DNA from 3 places in the Nocardioides taihuensis genome. Region 2 is predicted to be linked to each of the others. Evidence: riboswitches for the same ligand, from Rfam matches in the RefSeq annotation. Region 2 holds a riboswitch; each other region holds the start of a gene.
The links. Region 2 has a riboswitch for glycine ahead of gcvP (aminomethyl-transferring glycine dehydrogenase). Riboswitches for the same ligand answer to the same signal wherever they lie in the genome.
Positions count from the first base shown of each region.

Region 1: linked by a shared signal. The riboswitch ahead of gcvP (aminomethyl-transferring glycine dehydrogenase) and the one ahead of gcvP (aminomethyl-transferring glycine dehydrogenase) in region 2 are both predicted to bind glycine.
Region 3: linked by a shared signal. The riboswitch ahead of gcvP (aminomethyl-transferring glycine dehydrogenase) and the one ahead of gcvP (aminomethyl-transferring glycine dehydrogenase) in region 2 are both predicted to bind glycine.

Region 1 is NZ_JBHSKD010000003.1:95,143-99,986, reverse strand. Features, by position in the region: gene ACFPGP_RS02965 (M20 family metallopeptidase) at 1-196, opposite strand, end outside; gene ACFPGP_RS02960 (purine-cytosine permease family protein) at 193-1,659, opposite strand; gene ACFPGP_RS02955 (RidA family protein) at 1,670-2,131, opposite strand; glycine riboswitch at 2,456-2,553, shown strand; gene gcvP (aminomethyl-transferring glycine dehydrogenase) at 2,701-4,844, shown strand, end outside.
Region 2 is NZ_JBHSKD010000001.1:10,915-15,758, reverse strand. Features, by position in the region: gene ACFPGP_RS00065 (aspartate aminotransferase family protein) at 1-948, shown strand, start outside; glycine riboswitch at 1,280-1,376, shown strand; glycine riboswitch at 1,378-1,474, shown strand; gene gcvP (aminomethyl-transferring glycine dehydrogenase) at 1,525-4,404, shown strand; gene gcvT (glycine cleavage system aminomethyltransferase GcvT) at 4,401-4,844, shown strand, end outside.
Region 3 is NZ_JBHSKD010000009.1:168,177-173,020, reverse strand. Features, by position in the region: gene gcvH (glycine cleavage system protein GcvH) at 1-148, shown strand, start outside; gene ACFPGP_RS10330 (FHA domain-containing protein) at 315-827, shown strand; gene ftsR (transcriptional regulator FtsR) at 842-1,576, shown strand; gene ACFPGP_RS10320 (bifunctional nuclease family protein) at 1,645-2,112, shown strand; gene ACFPGP_RS10315 (MerR family transcriptional regulator) at 2,449-3,051, shown strand; glycine riboswitch at 3,167-3,266, shown strand; gene gcvP (aminomethyl-transferring glycine dehydrogenase) at 3,348-4,844, shown strand, end outside.

The DNA of each region.
Region 1 (4,844 bases), on a different contig from region 2:
CGCTCACGTTGGCCCGTGCGCCATCGAAGACGTCGACGCTGACCTTCAGGCCCTGCGCCCGCAGGTAGTCCGCGGCCACCTCAGCTGCTTCAACCTCGCCACCGGGAGGATTGATGCTGTTGGCGCGGACCAGGCGAGAGGCCAGGTCACCAACCTCCTGCTCGTACGACGCCGCGAGCTGGTCTGCGTCAATCACTCGAGCACACCGTTCACTTCCAGGGCGCTCGGGAGGGAGGCGTTGAGGTGGGTCGGCACCACGCCACGTTCCGGGAAGATCAACATGAGAGCGGGGTAGAGCACTGCGGCAACGCCAGCCGACGCGAGGAGGCTCACGTCGACACCATTGGCGACATTCGCCCACGGCCCCGTGTAGAGGGTGGTGTTCAGGCAGAGAAGACCGACCACGATCGCGGGCACGAATGCGCCGACGGCGCGGAAGTTCCAGCCACCGGTGAACCAGTAGATGCCGCCACGCTGGCCGGCATTGAACACCTGGAGGTCCACGACGTCGTACTGGCCCTTGCGGAAGGCGAAGCCGATCAGGTTGATGATCACCCAGGGCGTGAGGATCACCACCAGGAGGATCACGAAGGCCGAGATGGAGTCGACGACGTCCCAGACGAACCGCCCCACGAAGACCAGCAACAGCGAGATGGCGCTGACGGCAAGCGTCGCCGAGACTCGCGGCAACTTCGGGATGAGGGAAGAGAAGTCCAAGCCCGTTCCGTACAGGCAGACCGATCCCTGCCCGAAGCTTCCCAGCAGACCGAAGAGAATGACTGCGGTGACGAACCAGGTCGGCGAGATGCTGATGAAGCCCCCCACGAAGGATGTCTCCGCTGCGCCGAAAATGGAGGCCATGTAGGCCCCGAACAGGCAAGCGATCGCGCATCCGATGAACATCCCGACGCCATTGGCTAGGAGGAGCCTGCTGTTGGGCACGCGCCGGGAGATGTACCGCGAGTAGTCGTTGGCGAACGGCGCGTAGGAGATCGGCAACGAGGCAACCGTGGCTACGGAGAGGAGCCAGGTGGGCCAGAAGTCGCCGAGCAGGTAGGCGCCGCCCGCATAACTGGGGTCGAACTTGGATGCAAGCGCGAATACACCGACGACCATCACCAGGCCCAGGATGGGAACGACGAACTTCTGTGCCGCAACGACCGTGTCGAATCCGTAGATGGCGATTGCGATCGTGATGAGCGCAGCGACGGCGTACGCCAAGGCCGCCATTGCGTCGGAATCAGGCGTGCCGAAAAGGCGGTTGGCGCCAGCCACGAGCGAGTCTCCACCGGTCCAGATGCTGATGGCGAAGAAGCCCACCGCGGTAACCATGGCCAGGATCGATCCGATGATCCTTCCGACGACTCCGAAGTGAGCGCCGCTGCTGACCGCACTGTTGGTGCCCGTGCGCGGTCCGAAGAGGGCGAAGGGTGTGTACACCATCGTGCCGATGACCAGACCGACCACGATGGCGGTGAAACTGGACCACCACCCCAGCCCGAAGGCCACAGGCAGCCACCCAAAGACGATCACGGTGAAGGAGAACTGGGCTCCCACGAATACCCAGAACAGACTTGACGGCGAGCCGTGACGTTCGTCGTCGGGGATGAAATCAATACCGCGGGTCTCGACGACCCCGGCACCAGCTTGGTCCTTCATGTGGCGCTCCTCATTCCTCGATGCTTGATGCCAGCTCGGGTACGTAGGCAATGGCCTCGATCTCGATGAGAAGATCAGGAAACGCGAAGCCGCTGACACGGATTGCGGTGCCGACGGGGCCTGGGTCGGAGAGGAATTCGAGCCGAGTCTTCGTCATCTTTTCCCAGTACTCACGGACCTCGTCACCGTCGCCCTCGAAGGCGTAGAAGGTGTTGAACTTGACGATGTGGTGCAGATCCGCCCCGGCCTCGTTCAGGACCTTGCGGATGTTCTCAAAGACGTTTCGGGTCTGGACCTCGATGTCGCCAACGCCGATGGTCTTGCCGTGCTCGTCCGCAGAGATCTGTCCGCCGACAAAGATGAACGGCCCGCACTTCCAGCCCTGAGACAGCGGCACAGGGACGCTCCAGTCCCAGTGGTCCTCAGGCATGAGTCGCTCGGGCGCGCCCCAGGTGGTGGAGCCATTCGACATGTCAACCTCCGACGGAACCTCACCGAGTGTGATGAAGATCGCTGCACAAGAACAAAGGGACCGTACAAGGGTCACTGGACAAGCACAAGGTTGCTGCACGAGATTCTTGGGACTTTCCCTCGTCAATCGGGGGAGCACGCCCAGCGACGCGGTCCGAGGTCGGCGTGTGGTCTGGGCCGGCGCGCACTCGCTCGGGAGCGCAGCGACACATCTGACTCAGCAGTTCTTCGGCACGCACACCTCGGCATGCTGCTTCCGGGTCAGGCCCTTGACCGACCACGAGGCCCACCCCTACGGTGTGCGCGCCACAACTGCATAGCCGCATGATCTGAAGCGGGAGAGTCACAGCCCTCACCAAGGGTTGTGCGCCGAAGGAGCAACTTCTCCCCAGAATCTCTCAGGCCCCGTACCGCTTCGGCTAGGCAACTCTGGAAAGTCAGGACCCTGGTCCTGCGCCCACGGTGCAAGTCGCTCACACAGCGATGAAGCTCTCAGGTTTTCGATGACAGAGCGGGGAGGTCACCTACAGGGTCCGGCGAGCTGCCGGACGCACGAAGGAGCCTCCCGCAATGACTCACGACGCTTCGTCGTACCCTCACAACTTTCATCGTCGCCACATCGGGCTCGGACCCGATGACATCGCGAAGATGCTGGCTGAAGTCGGCTACTCCTCGCTGGACGAGTTGATGGATGCCGCCGTTCCGTCTCGCATCCGCACCACCGGGCTGGACCTTCCAGCACCGGCGTCCGAAGCGGATGCGGCCGCGGAGCTCGCTGCTCTGGCGGGCCGAAACCGCGTCGCTGTGCCGATGATCGGGCTGGGTTACTACCCGACCCATACGCCTGCTGTCATTCGGCGGAACATCCTTGAGGACCCCGGTTGGTACACCGCGTACACGCCGTACCAGCCCGAGATCAGTCAGGGGCGGCTGGAAGCCCTGATCAACTTCCAGACGATGGTCGGGGACCTCACCGGGCTACCCACAGCAAACGCTTCGCTGCTGGATGAAGGCACTGCCGTCGCTGAGGCGGTCATGGTCATGAAGCGGGCTTCACGGTCGAAGGCTTCGCGGGTGTTGATTGACGCCGATACCCACCCTCAGACACTCGATGTCCTGATCACCCGAGCTGCGGAGATCGGCGTCGAGGTGGAGGTGGTCGATCTGGACGAACCGCTCCCGACAGGCGAGTTCTTCGGCCTGATAGCGAGCTACCCCGGGTCTTCCGGCGAGATCAGGGACCTAGAACCTGTCATCCAGGAGGTACACAATCGTGGTGCTCAGGCGGCGGTGGCGACCGACCTATTGGCGTTGACGCTTCTCAAGCCGCCCGGCGAGTTCGGGGCAGACCTGACGGTTGGATCGACGCAGCGGTTTGGCGTCCCGCTCTTCTACGGGGGACCCCATGCCGCCTTCCTGAGCGTGCGCAGCGGTCTCGAGCGTCACCTTCCCGGTCGACTCGTTGGCGTCTCCGTCGACGATGAGGGGCGCCCTGCATACCGACTCGCACTTCAGACTCGGGAGCAGCACATCCGACGGGACAAGGCGACGTCGAACATCTGCACGGCACAGGTGCTTCTCGCCGTAGTGGCCTCGATGTACGCCGTCTACCACGGTTCCGACGGTCTCCGAGAGATCGCACGTCGTGTGCACGCTCATGCCCGGTCGATTCACGGCACACTGCGGGCTCAAGGCTTCACTGTCTCCACAACGGCCTTCTTCGACACCATCGTGGTGGAGGTGCCAGAAGGCGCAGACGAAGTTCTCCGCAAGGCAGCCGAGAGTGGTCTGAGACTGAGAAGAGTCGACTCCGATCACGTGGGCATCAGTTGCTCCGAGACGACCACGGACGAGCACGTCTCGCTCGCGGTGGCTGCATTCGAGGTACCTGAAACCGATCGAGTCAGGGACAGACGATCTGTCATTCCGCCCAAGCTGGCGAGAACGACCGACTTCCTCACACACCCCGTGTTCCAAGAACACCGGTCGGAGACAGCGATGCTGCGCTACATGCGCCAGCTCCGCGATCGAGACTTCGCACTCGACCGCGGAATGATCCCGCTCGGATCGTGCACGATGAAGCTGAACGCCACGGCGGAGATGGAGCCCGTGTCCCTGCCGGGCTTCGCAGACCTTCACCCGTTTGCGCCCATCGAGGACGCGCGGGGCTATCTCGACCTAATCCATCAACTCGAGACCTGGCTCGCGAACGTGACCGGCTACGCCAAGGTCTCGCTTCAGCCCAACGCGGGTTCGCAGGGTGAGCTGGCGGGGCTGCTGGCGATACGCGGCTACCTGCGATCGCGAGGCGAAGTTGCCCGGGACGTCTGCCTGATTCCGGCGAGTGCACATGGCACGAATGCCGCATCCGCCGTGATGGCGGGGATGCGTGTGGTCGTGGTCGCCTCCGATGAGGACGGAACCGTCGACATGGACGACCTCGAGGAGAAGTGCGAGCAGCACTCAAACCAGCTCGCCGCCATCATGGTCACCTATCCGTCCACCCACGGGGTGTACGAGTCCCAGATCTCGACGCTCTGCGAGACAGTTCACCACCACGGGGGTCAGGTCTACATCGACGGGGCCAACCTCAACGCCTTGCTGGGAGTCGCCAAGCCTGGTGAGTTTGGCGGGGACGTGTCGCATCTCAATCTTCACAAGACCTTCTGCATCCCGCATGGCGGTGGGGGTCCGGGCGTGGGGCCAGTCGCCGT
Region 2 (4,844 bases):
GAGCGGTTTGTCTCGGTCGACCAAGTGCGCTTCACCAACTCGGGCAGCGAGGCGGACCTGATGGCGGTACTCACCGCCCGCCATGTCAGCGGGCGTGACCGGGTCGTCGTCTTCGACGGCGCCTACCACGGCGGTCCGATGACCTTCCTGCCCGGCAGTGCGCCGCTGCGGGTGCCGTTTGACTTCGCGGTCTTGCCTTACAACGACACCGCCGCCGTCGAGGCCGAGTTCACCAGTTGCGGCGACGAGATCGCCTGCGTCCTGGTCGAGCCGATGCTCGGCGCGGGTGGCTGCATCCCTGCCTCGCCGGCTTTCCTCTCGGCTCTTCGCTCACTCACCCGCGCACACGGCTCTCTTCTCGTCATGGACGAGGTGATGACGTCCCGGCTGGCCGTCGGCGGGGCGCAGCAGGTGTACGGCATCCACGCCGACCTGACGGTGCTGGGCAAGTACTTCGGCGGTGGCCTTTCCTTCGGGGCCTTCGGCGGGTCCCGGCACGTGATGGCCGCGTTCGATCCAGCCCAGGGTGGTCTCACCCATGGGGGCACCTTCAACAACAACGCCTTCACGATGGCCGTCGGTTCCGCGGTCACCGAGCTGCTCGACGCCGACACGCTCAAGCGGCTCAACGAACGCGGGGACCGGCTCAGGGACCAGCTGGCCCAGGCGATGGCCCCGGTTGGATTCTGCGTGACGGGCGTCGGCTCCATGATGACGATTCGCCCCGCTCCGGGACCCGTAGAGCGGTGGTCCGACATCGCGGGTGTCGATCCCCGCTGGCGCCGCCTGCTCTTCCACGACCTGCTCGCCCGGGGCTACTACATAGCAGAGCGCGGCTACCTGGCCCTCAGCCTTGCCCTCACCGAGCAGCACCTCGACGGATTCATCGCTGCAGCGCGGGCCTTCGCCGAAGAACACGCCGACCTCGTCGCTTCGAGGCCCAGGTAGAAGGGCTCGGAACCCGTCGGGTTCGTCTCCCACGACCCGGTGAGCCGCCTGCCGAGTAGCCTGGACAGTGAAGCTGCCCGAGGCCGTGACCCAGCCGCGTCTTCGCCGAATGAGTTCCTCAGGCAAACGGTTCAGGACCGGACGGGCGGCAAGGGCGCGCAGTTGCGGCTGGAATGACGCAACCTCCCTGGTGCGCGGAGTGCGGCATAGCGGATGTCCGCCAAGAACGTGGTCAGCGGCCGGATCCTAATGGACCCCTGGCCCTCATGGTTGACCAAGATTGCTTGGTCGACTAGCGTTTCACCTACACAACTGAAGACCATTCGCCGCTTGAATAACAGCGGGAGAGTCCTCGCTTTACACGAGCGAGGCGCCGAAGGAGCAACTCTCCCCGAGAATCTCTCAGGCCCCGTTACCGCTGTTGTGAGGCGAACTCTGGAAAGTCAGGACTTGTGTCCTGCACCCACGGTGCAAACCGCCCACTCGGCGGTGAAGCTCTCAGGTTTCCGATGACAGAGCGGGGAGGCCACTCATGAGGTGTCGCGTCAGCGACACCACGATCAGGAGCCTCCCGCTATGGCATTATTCAATGCAGAATCCTGCGACCGCGGTTTCGCTGGCCGTCATATTGGTATCGACGCCGACGGTCGCGCCAAGATGCTCGCCCAGATCGGATTTGCCGATCTGGAAAGCCTGGTGGACGCGGCCGTCCCACGAGGAATCCGCACCACCACCGGTCTTCGGCTTCCTGCCCCGGTCACGGAGGCCGAGGCAGCCGAGGAGCTCGCAGCCCTCGCCGGACGCAACGTCGTCTCGGTGCCGATGATCGGTCTCGGTTACCACCCCACGATCACTCCTGCCGTGATCCGACGCAACGTGCTCGAGGACCCGGCCTGGTACACCGCGTACACGCCGTACCAGCCGGAAGTCAGCCAGGGCCGACTCGAGGCGCTGCTGAACTTCCAGACCATGGTGGGCGATCTGACCGGTCTGCCGATGTCGAACGCATCCCTCCTGGACGAGTGCACCGCCGTCGCGGAGGCCGTGATGGTCATGCGCAGGGGATCGGCGTCGAAGTCCAGCAAGGTGCTGGTCGACACCGACACCCTGCCGCAGACCTTCGACGTTCTCCGGACCCGAGCCACGGCGGTAGGAGTGCAGGTCGTCGAGATCGACCCCGACCAGCCGCTGCCGACGGATGACTTCTTCGGTCTGGTGCTCTCCTATCCCGGCGCCTCCGGGGCTGTCCGCGACCACGAGCAGCTCATCCGCGCTGCTCACGACCGCGGCGCTCTGGTCACCGTCGCCGCCGATCTCCTGGCGCTGACGATTCTGCGCCCTCCGGGGGAGTTCGGCGCCGACATCGCGGTCGGATCGACCCAGCGCTTCGGCGTGCCCATGTTCTACGGTGGCCCTCACGCCGGCTTCATCGCGGTGGGTGACGGGTTGCAACGTCACCTGCCCGGCCGTCTGGTCGGAGTCTCTAGGGACAGCGACGGAAGGCCGGCGTACCGCCTGGCCCTGCAGACCCGGGAGCAGCACATCCGGCGTGACAAGGCGACCTCGAACATCTGCACCGCCCAGGTGCTGCTGGCGGTCGTGGCTTCCATGTACGCCGTGTACCACGGCCCCGACGGACTCAGGCGCATCGCCGAGCGCGTCCACGCGCACGCCACCGCGATCGCGAGCGGGCTCCGGGCGACCGGCATCCCGGTCGTGCACGGCGCCTACTTCGACACGCTGCTCGTGCGAGTCCCGGGTCGCGCCGATGAGGTGCTCGCCGCCGCCAACGCCAAGGGGCTGCGGCTGCGACGCGTGGATGCCGACCAGGTGGGCGTCAGCTGCTCGGAGGTCACCACGAGCGCCCACGTGGAACTGGTGCTCGAGGCGTTCGGCTCCCGTGCGGTGGCCGACGGGTCCGAACAGGAGTCCCAGGATCGGGTGCCCTCCTCGCTGCACCGCGACAGCCCGTTCCTCACCCACCCGGTCTTCCACGCCCATCGCTCCGAGACCGAGATGCTGCGCTACCTGCGCCGACTCTCGGCCCGCGACTTCGCGCTCGACCGCGGCATGATCCCGCTGGGCTCGTGCACGATGAAGCTGAACGCGACCACCGAGATGGAGCCGATCAGTCTGCCTGGCTTCGCGAACATGCATCCGTTCGCCCCCGCGGAGGACGCATCCGGCTACGCCGAACTCGTGCGCCAGCTGGAGGCGTGGTTGGCGGAGGTCACGGGCTATGCCGCCGTGTCGATCCAGCCCAACGCCGGCTCGCAGGGGGAGCTGGCCGGTCTGCTGGCCATCAGAGGCTGGCACCGGGATCGGGGCGAGGATCAACGGGACATCTGCTTGATCCCATCCAGCGCGCACGGAACAAATGCGGCGTCCGCTGTCCTGGCCGGCATGCGCGTAGTGGTCGTCGGTTCCCACGACGACGGCACGATCGACCTGGCGGACCTGGAGGAGAAGTGCGTCGAGCACACCGACAACCTGGCCGCGATCATGGTGACCTATCCGTCGACACATGGGGTCTATGAGGAAAGCATCACCCGGCTCTGCGACCTCGTCCACGCGCATGGGGGACAGGTGTACGTCGACGGGGCGAACCTCAACGCCCTGCTCGGTATTGCCAAGCCGGGCGAGTTCGGTGGCGACGTCTCCCACCTGAACCTGCACAAGACCTTCTGCATCCCGCACGGCGGAGGCGGCCCCGGGGTGGGGCCGGTCGCGGTGGCGGAACACCTGGTGCCGTATCTGCCGACCCACCCCCTCCATCCGGAGGCCGCCCGTCGCGCGAGTGATGGGAGCATCAGCGCTGCTCCCTACGGTTCGGCAGGGATCCTTCCCATCCCGTGGGCCTACATCCGGATGATGGGTGGGCCCGGATTGACCGAATGCACCCAGGTCGCCGTGCTCAGCGCCAACTACGTCGCCCAGCGGTTGGCGCCGCACTTCCCGATCCTGTTCACCGGTGCAGGGGGGCTGGTCGCACACGAGTGCATCGTCGACATCCGACCGGTCACCGCGAAGACCGGGGTCACCGTCGAGGATGTCGCCAAGCGCCTGATCGACTACGGCTTCCACGCCCCCACGATGTCCTTCCCGGTTGCGGGAACGCTGATGATCGAGCCGACCGAGTCCGAAAGCCTCGCCGAGCTCGACCGGTTCTGCGACGCGATGATCGCGATCGGCGCCGAGATCGAGCAGGTCGCCGCGGGCACGTGGTCGGTGCAGGACAGTCCGCTGCGCCAGGCGCCGCACACCCTCGCGGATGTCGTCGGTTCATGGGGTCGCTCGTACCCACGGGAGGTCGGCGTGTTCCCGGCCGGCATGGATGCCGACAAGTACTGGCCTCCCGTCGGCCGCATCGAGAACGCCCACGGCGACCGAAACCTGGTCTGCTCGTGCCCGCCGCCCGAAGCATTCGTCGCTGGACCGAATGGAACCCCGTCATGACGTCACGCTCCGTCGCGAAGGCCACGCCGCTGCACGACATTCATCAGCGGCTGGGCGCGACGCTCACGGACTTTGCCGGCTGGTCCATGCCGCTGAAGTACACCTCTGAGGTTGCCGAGCACCACGCGGTCCGGCGTGCGGCTGGCCTGTTCGATCTGTCGCACATGGGTGAGCTCGAGCTGAGCGGCCCCGGGGCCGGAGCCGCACTCGACTACGCCCTGGTCAGCAAGCCGTCGGGGATGCGAGTCGGACAGGCCCGCTACTCCATGCTCGTGTCCGCCGACGGGGGCATCCTCGACGACCTCGTCGTCTATCGACTCGACGAAGACAAGTTCCTGGTGGTGGCCAACGCGGCCAATGTGGCGACCGTGCACGAGGAGCTGGTGACACGAGCCGCCGGCCACACGACCGAGGTTCGCAACGCCTCGGCCGACTGGAGC
Region 3 (4,844 bases), on a different contig from region 2:
GGTCAACGGCTCGCTCGACGCGACGCCCGAGCTGGTCAACAACGACCCCTACGGCGGGGGCTGGCTCTTCGAGGTCGTGCCCAGCGACCCGAGCGAGGTCGAGGGCCTCCTCGACGCCGCGGCGTACCAGGCCGGTCTCGACTCCTGAGGCCCGCACCCCGGGAAGGCCGGAGGTCGGACGAGGTTCCTCCGTCCGTGCCCGCGGGCTCGATCGGGGCTGGTAGGTTCGGAGCAACCATCAACCTCAACCCGTTGGTGAGGGTTGGTCCCCGGGCCCGGGGGCCGCGAAGGGTCGACGAGCAAGGGGAGGATCCATGCCGTTCTGCACCGCCTGTGGCCGGCAGAACCCGGATGACGCACGCTTCTGCGCGCAGTGCGGGACACGTCTGGTCACGCCGGAGGCTGCCCAGGACGAGGCTCCGAGCGACGCCACGGCGACGATCACCTTCACCGGCGGCGAGAAGGTCGACACCTCCGACCGCAAGCTCAGCCCGGTCGACGCCGCCGCGGTCGACGCGCTGCCCCCGGGGCACGCGCTGCTCGTCGTGCAGCGCGGGCCGGGCGCCGGCAGCCGCTTCCTCCTCGACGAGGACGAGGTGCACGCCGGACGCCACCCGGAGAGCCAGATCTTCCTCGACGACGTGACCGTGTCACGCCGCCACGCGGAGTTCCACCGCGCAGGTGAGGAGTTCACCGTGAGCGACGCCGGCAGCCTCAACGGCACCTACGTCAACCGCGACCGCATCGACAAGGTCGTGCTCAAGGACGGCGACGAGGTGCAGATCGGCAAGTACCGGCTCGTCTTCTTCGCCGGTCACCAGGGCTGACGAGGGCCGCGGGCATGGCAGCTGAGCCGGTCGCCGCGTCGCGGTCCCGGATGAACATCGGCGAGGTCCTCGACCGGCTGCGCCCCGACTTCCCCGGGGTGACCATCCCCAAGATCCGCTTCCTCGAGGACAAGGGGCTGATCAAGCCCGAGCGCACCCCGGCCGGCTACCGGAAGTTCACGCCCGAGGACGTCGAGCGGCTGCGCTACATCCTGCGCATGCAGCGCGACCACTACCTGCCGCTGAAGGTGATCGGCGAGCACCTCGACGCGATCGACCGCGGCCTTGAGCCGCCCCCGATCGAGGCCGTGGTGCCGACGGTGCCGAAGGTCGCCCTCGCTGCCGACGGCCTGCCGAGCGCCGACTCCTTCCGCCGCGCCGACAAGGTGCGGCTCTCGCGCCGCGAGCTGCTGAAGATCGCCGAGGTTTCCGAGGAGCTCCTCGACCAGCTCGAGCAGTACGGTCTGGTCGTGCCCCGGACCGGCACCGGTCACTACGACACCGACGCGCTCGTGATCGCGACGACCGCCCGCGAGCTCTCCGACTTCGGGCTCGAGCCGCGGCACCTGCGGGCGTTCAAGACCGCCGCCGACCGCGAGGTGGGCCTGGTCGAGCAGGTCGTCGCCCCGCTGCGCCGGGGCCGCGATGCGTCGGCCGCCGCCCGGGCCGAGGACGCCGTCTCGCAGATCGCCGCGCTCTCCGTGCGGCTGCACGCGACGCTCGTCAAGTCCGGCCTGAAGTCTTCCTAGGCCGGCCTCCCCGACCGCTCCGGCGCGACCGCCTGCCGTCCGCACACCCCGGGAGTAGGGTGGTCGACGTGCGCGAGGTCGATGTCATGGGAGTGCGGGTCGAGATGCCCTCGAACCAGCCGATCGTGCTGCTCCGGGAGGTGGCAGGTGACCGCTACCTGCCGATCTGGATCGGCGCGGTGGAGGCGACGGCGATCGCCTTCGCCCAGCAGGGCGTGGTGCCTCCACGCCCCCTCACCCACGACCTGATGCGCGACGTCCTCGTGGCCACCGGCAACGAGCTCACCGAGGTGCGGATCACCGAGGTCAAGGACGGCGTCTTCTTCGCCACCCTGGTGCTCGGCTCGGGCACCGAGGTCAGCGCCCGCCCGTCCGACTCCATCGCCCTCGCCCTGCGCACCGGCTCGCGGATCGTGTGCTCCGAGGAGGTCCTCGACGAGGCCGGCCTCGCCGTCCCCGCCGAGCAGGAGGACGAGGTCGAGAAGTTCCGCGAGTTCCTCGACCACGTCTCGCCCGAGGACTTCGAGAGCCGCTGACCCCTCGGCCCGCGGTGGGCGGGTGCTCGGGTGAATTGCGGTTGGTGACCAATCCGCAGGGTCCAGGGCCGGGGGAGTGCGGTTGGTGACCAAACCGCAGATCCAGCCCCCGGGGAGTGCGGTTGGTGACCAATCCGCACCGACAGGAGCTCCGACCACCCTCACCCTCAACCTGAGGTAGAGGGTTGCGACACGCCGCCCACCTCGTTGACCACCCGCCGGCGCAGGCCTACATTCAAGTGTCTCTGGTGTAACTCCACCGCTGTGGTCGTTCCTGATCGGGCGGATCCCTTCCCCCCGGGGTTACGCGCACCGGAGTAGGTCAGCGGAGGATCGATGGGCACCAAGGAGCACGAGCAGGACGCGTCGGGCGAGGCCGTCCTGGCTGCCGAGGCAGCCGAGGAGCAGGGCCTGCTGTTCACCGACGACGTCTCGCCGCTGCCCAGCGACGCCGGCTACCGCGGCCCGACCGCGTGCAACGCCGCCGGCATCACCTACCGGCAGCTCGACTACTGGGCGCGCACCGGGCTGGTCGAGCCCACGGTGCGCGGCGCCACCGGCTCCGGGTCGCAGCGGCTCTACTCCTTCCGCGACATCCTGATCCTCAAGGTGATCAAGCGGCTGCTCGACGCCGGCATCTCGCTGCAGCAGATCCGCACTGCGGTGCAGCACCTGCGCGAGCGCGGCACCGACGACCTGACGCGCGTCACCCTGATGAGCGACGGCGTCTCGGTGTACGAGTGCACCAGCAACGACGAGGTCATCGACCTGCTCCAGGGCGGGCAGGGCGTGTTCGGCATCGCCATCGGCGGCGTCTGGCGTGAGATCGAGGGCACGCTGGCCGAGCTGCCGAGCGAGCGCACCGCTCCCGAGGTCGACGAGTCACCGACCGCGGGCGACGAGCTCGCGGCGCGCCGCGCCGCCCGCCAGACCGGCTGACCGCCCCGCTCCACCGAGCGACCACCGAGCGACCACCGAGCGACCACCGACACGGCCCGGGTCCCCTCCAGGACCCGGGCCGCGTCGCGTCCCGGTGGTAGATTGGGCGCGCTGACGATCCCGTGCGGGAGAGTCTCCGCCGCAAGGCTGCGGCGGAGCGCCGAAGGGGCAATTCCTCCCCGGAACCTCTCAGGCGCCCGGACCGCACGGACCAGGCAACTCTGGAGCCCACCGGCAACCCCGGGACGGTGACAGAGGGGGAGGCGACCCGATCGCAGCGATCAGAGGAGCCCCCCGTGTCGGACCACCCCACCCTGGCCGAGCTCGACGCCGCCGCGCCGTTCGCGGACCGTCACGTCGGCATCGACGCGGACGCCGAGGCCACCATGCTGGCCACGCTGGGCTTCGGCTCGCTGACCGAGCTGATGGACGCGGCGCTGCCCGGAGGGATCCGGTCCGCCGACACCCTCGACCTGCCGGCACCCGCGAGCGAGGACACCGTCGCGCGCGAGCTGCGCGCGCTCGCCGCCGACAACCGCCCGGCCGAGTCGCTGATCGGCCTGGGCTACCACCCGACGCTCACCCCGCCGGTGATCCGACGCAACATCCTCGAGGACCCGTCCTGGTACACGGCGTACACGCCCTACCAGCCGGAGATCTCCCAGGGCCGGCTCGAGGCGCTGCTCAACTTCCAGACCGTGATCGGCGACCTGACAGGGCTGCCGACCGCCAACGCCTCGCTGCTCGACGAGGGCACCGCGGTCGCCGAGGCGATGACCCTCGTACGACGCGCCAACCGCAAGGCGTCCGGGCCCTTCGTGCTCGACGCCGACGCGCTGCCGCAGACCATCGAGGTGGTGCGCACCCGCGCGGCCGCGATGGGGATCGACGTCGTGGTCGCCGACCTCGACGCCGGCCTGCCCGAGGGACCGCTGTGCGGTGTGCTGGTGCAGTACCCCGGCACCTCGGGCCGCGTCCGCGACCCGCGGCCGCTGGCCGAGGCCGCCCACGCGCGGGACGCCCTCGTCGTGGTCGCCGCCGACCTGCTGGCCCTCGCCGTGCTCGAGGCGCCCGGTGAGCTCGGCGCCGACGTGGTGGTCGGTTCCTCGCAGCGCTTCGGCGTCCCGCTGTTCTACGGCGGTCCGCACGCCGGCTACATGTCCGTGGCCGCCGGCCTCGAGCGCCACCTGCCCGGCCGCCTGGTCGGGGTGTCGATCGACGCCGAGGGCAAGCCCGCCTACCGGCTGGCGCTGCAGACCCGCGAGCAGCACATCCGCCGCGACAAGGCGACCTCCAACATCTGCACCGCCCAGGTGCTGCTGGCCGTGGTCGCCTCCATGTATGCCGTGCACCACGGCCCCGAGGGCCTGCGCACGATCGCGACTCGCACCCACCGCTACGCGGCCGTGCTGGCGCGCGCGCTGGCCGACCACGGGGTCGAGGTCGCCGAGACCGAGTTCTTCGACACCGTGGTCGCCTCCGTGCCGGGCCGCGGACAGGCGGTCGTCGACGCCGCACGCGAGCGCGGGCTGCACCTGCGGCTCGTCGACGCCGACCGGGTGGCCATGACCACCTCCGAGGTCACCACCCACGGCACGCTCGAGCGGGTGCTCGCCGCCTTCGGGATCGACGACGTCGACCTCGAGGCGCTCGACCACGCCACCGGCGACGCGCTCCCCGAGCCGCTGCGCCGCCGCACGCCGTACCTCACCCACGAGGTGTTCTCCCGCCATCACAGCGAGACCGCGATGCTGCGCTACCTGCGCCGCCTCTCCGCACGCGACTACGCGCTC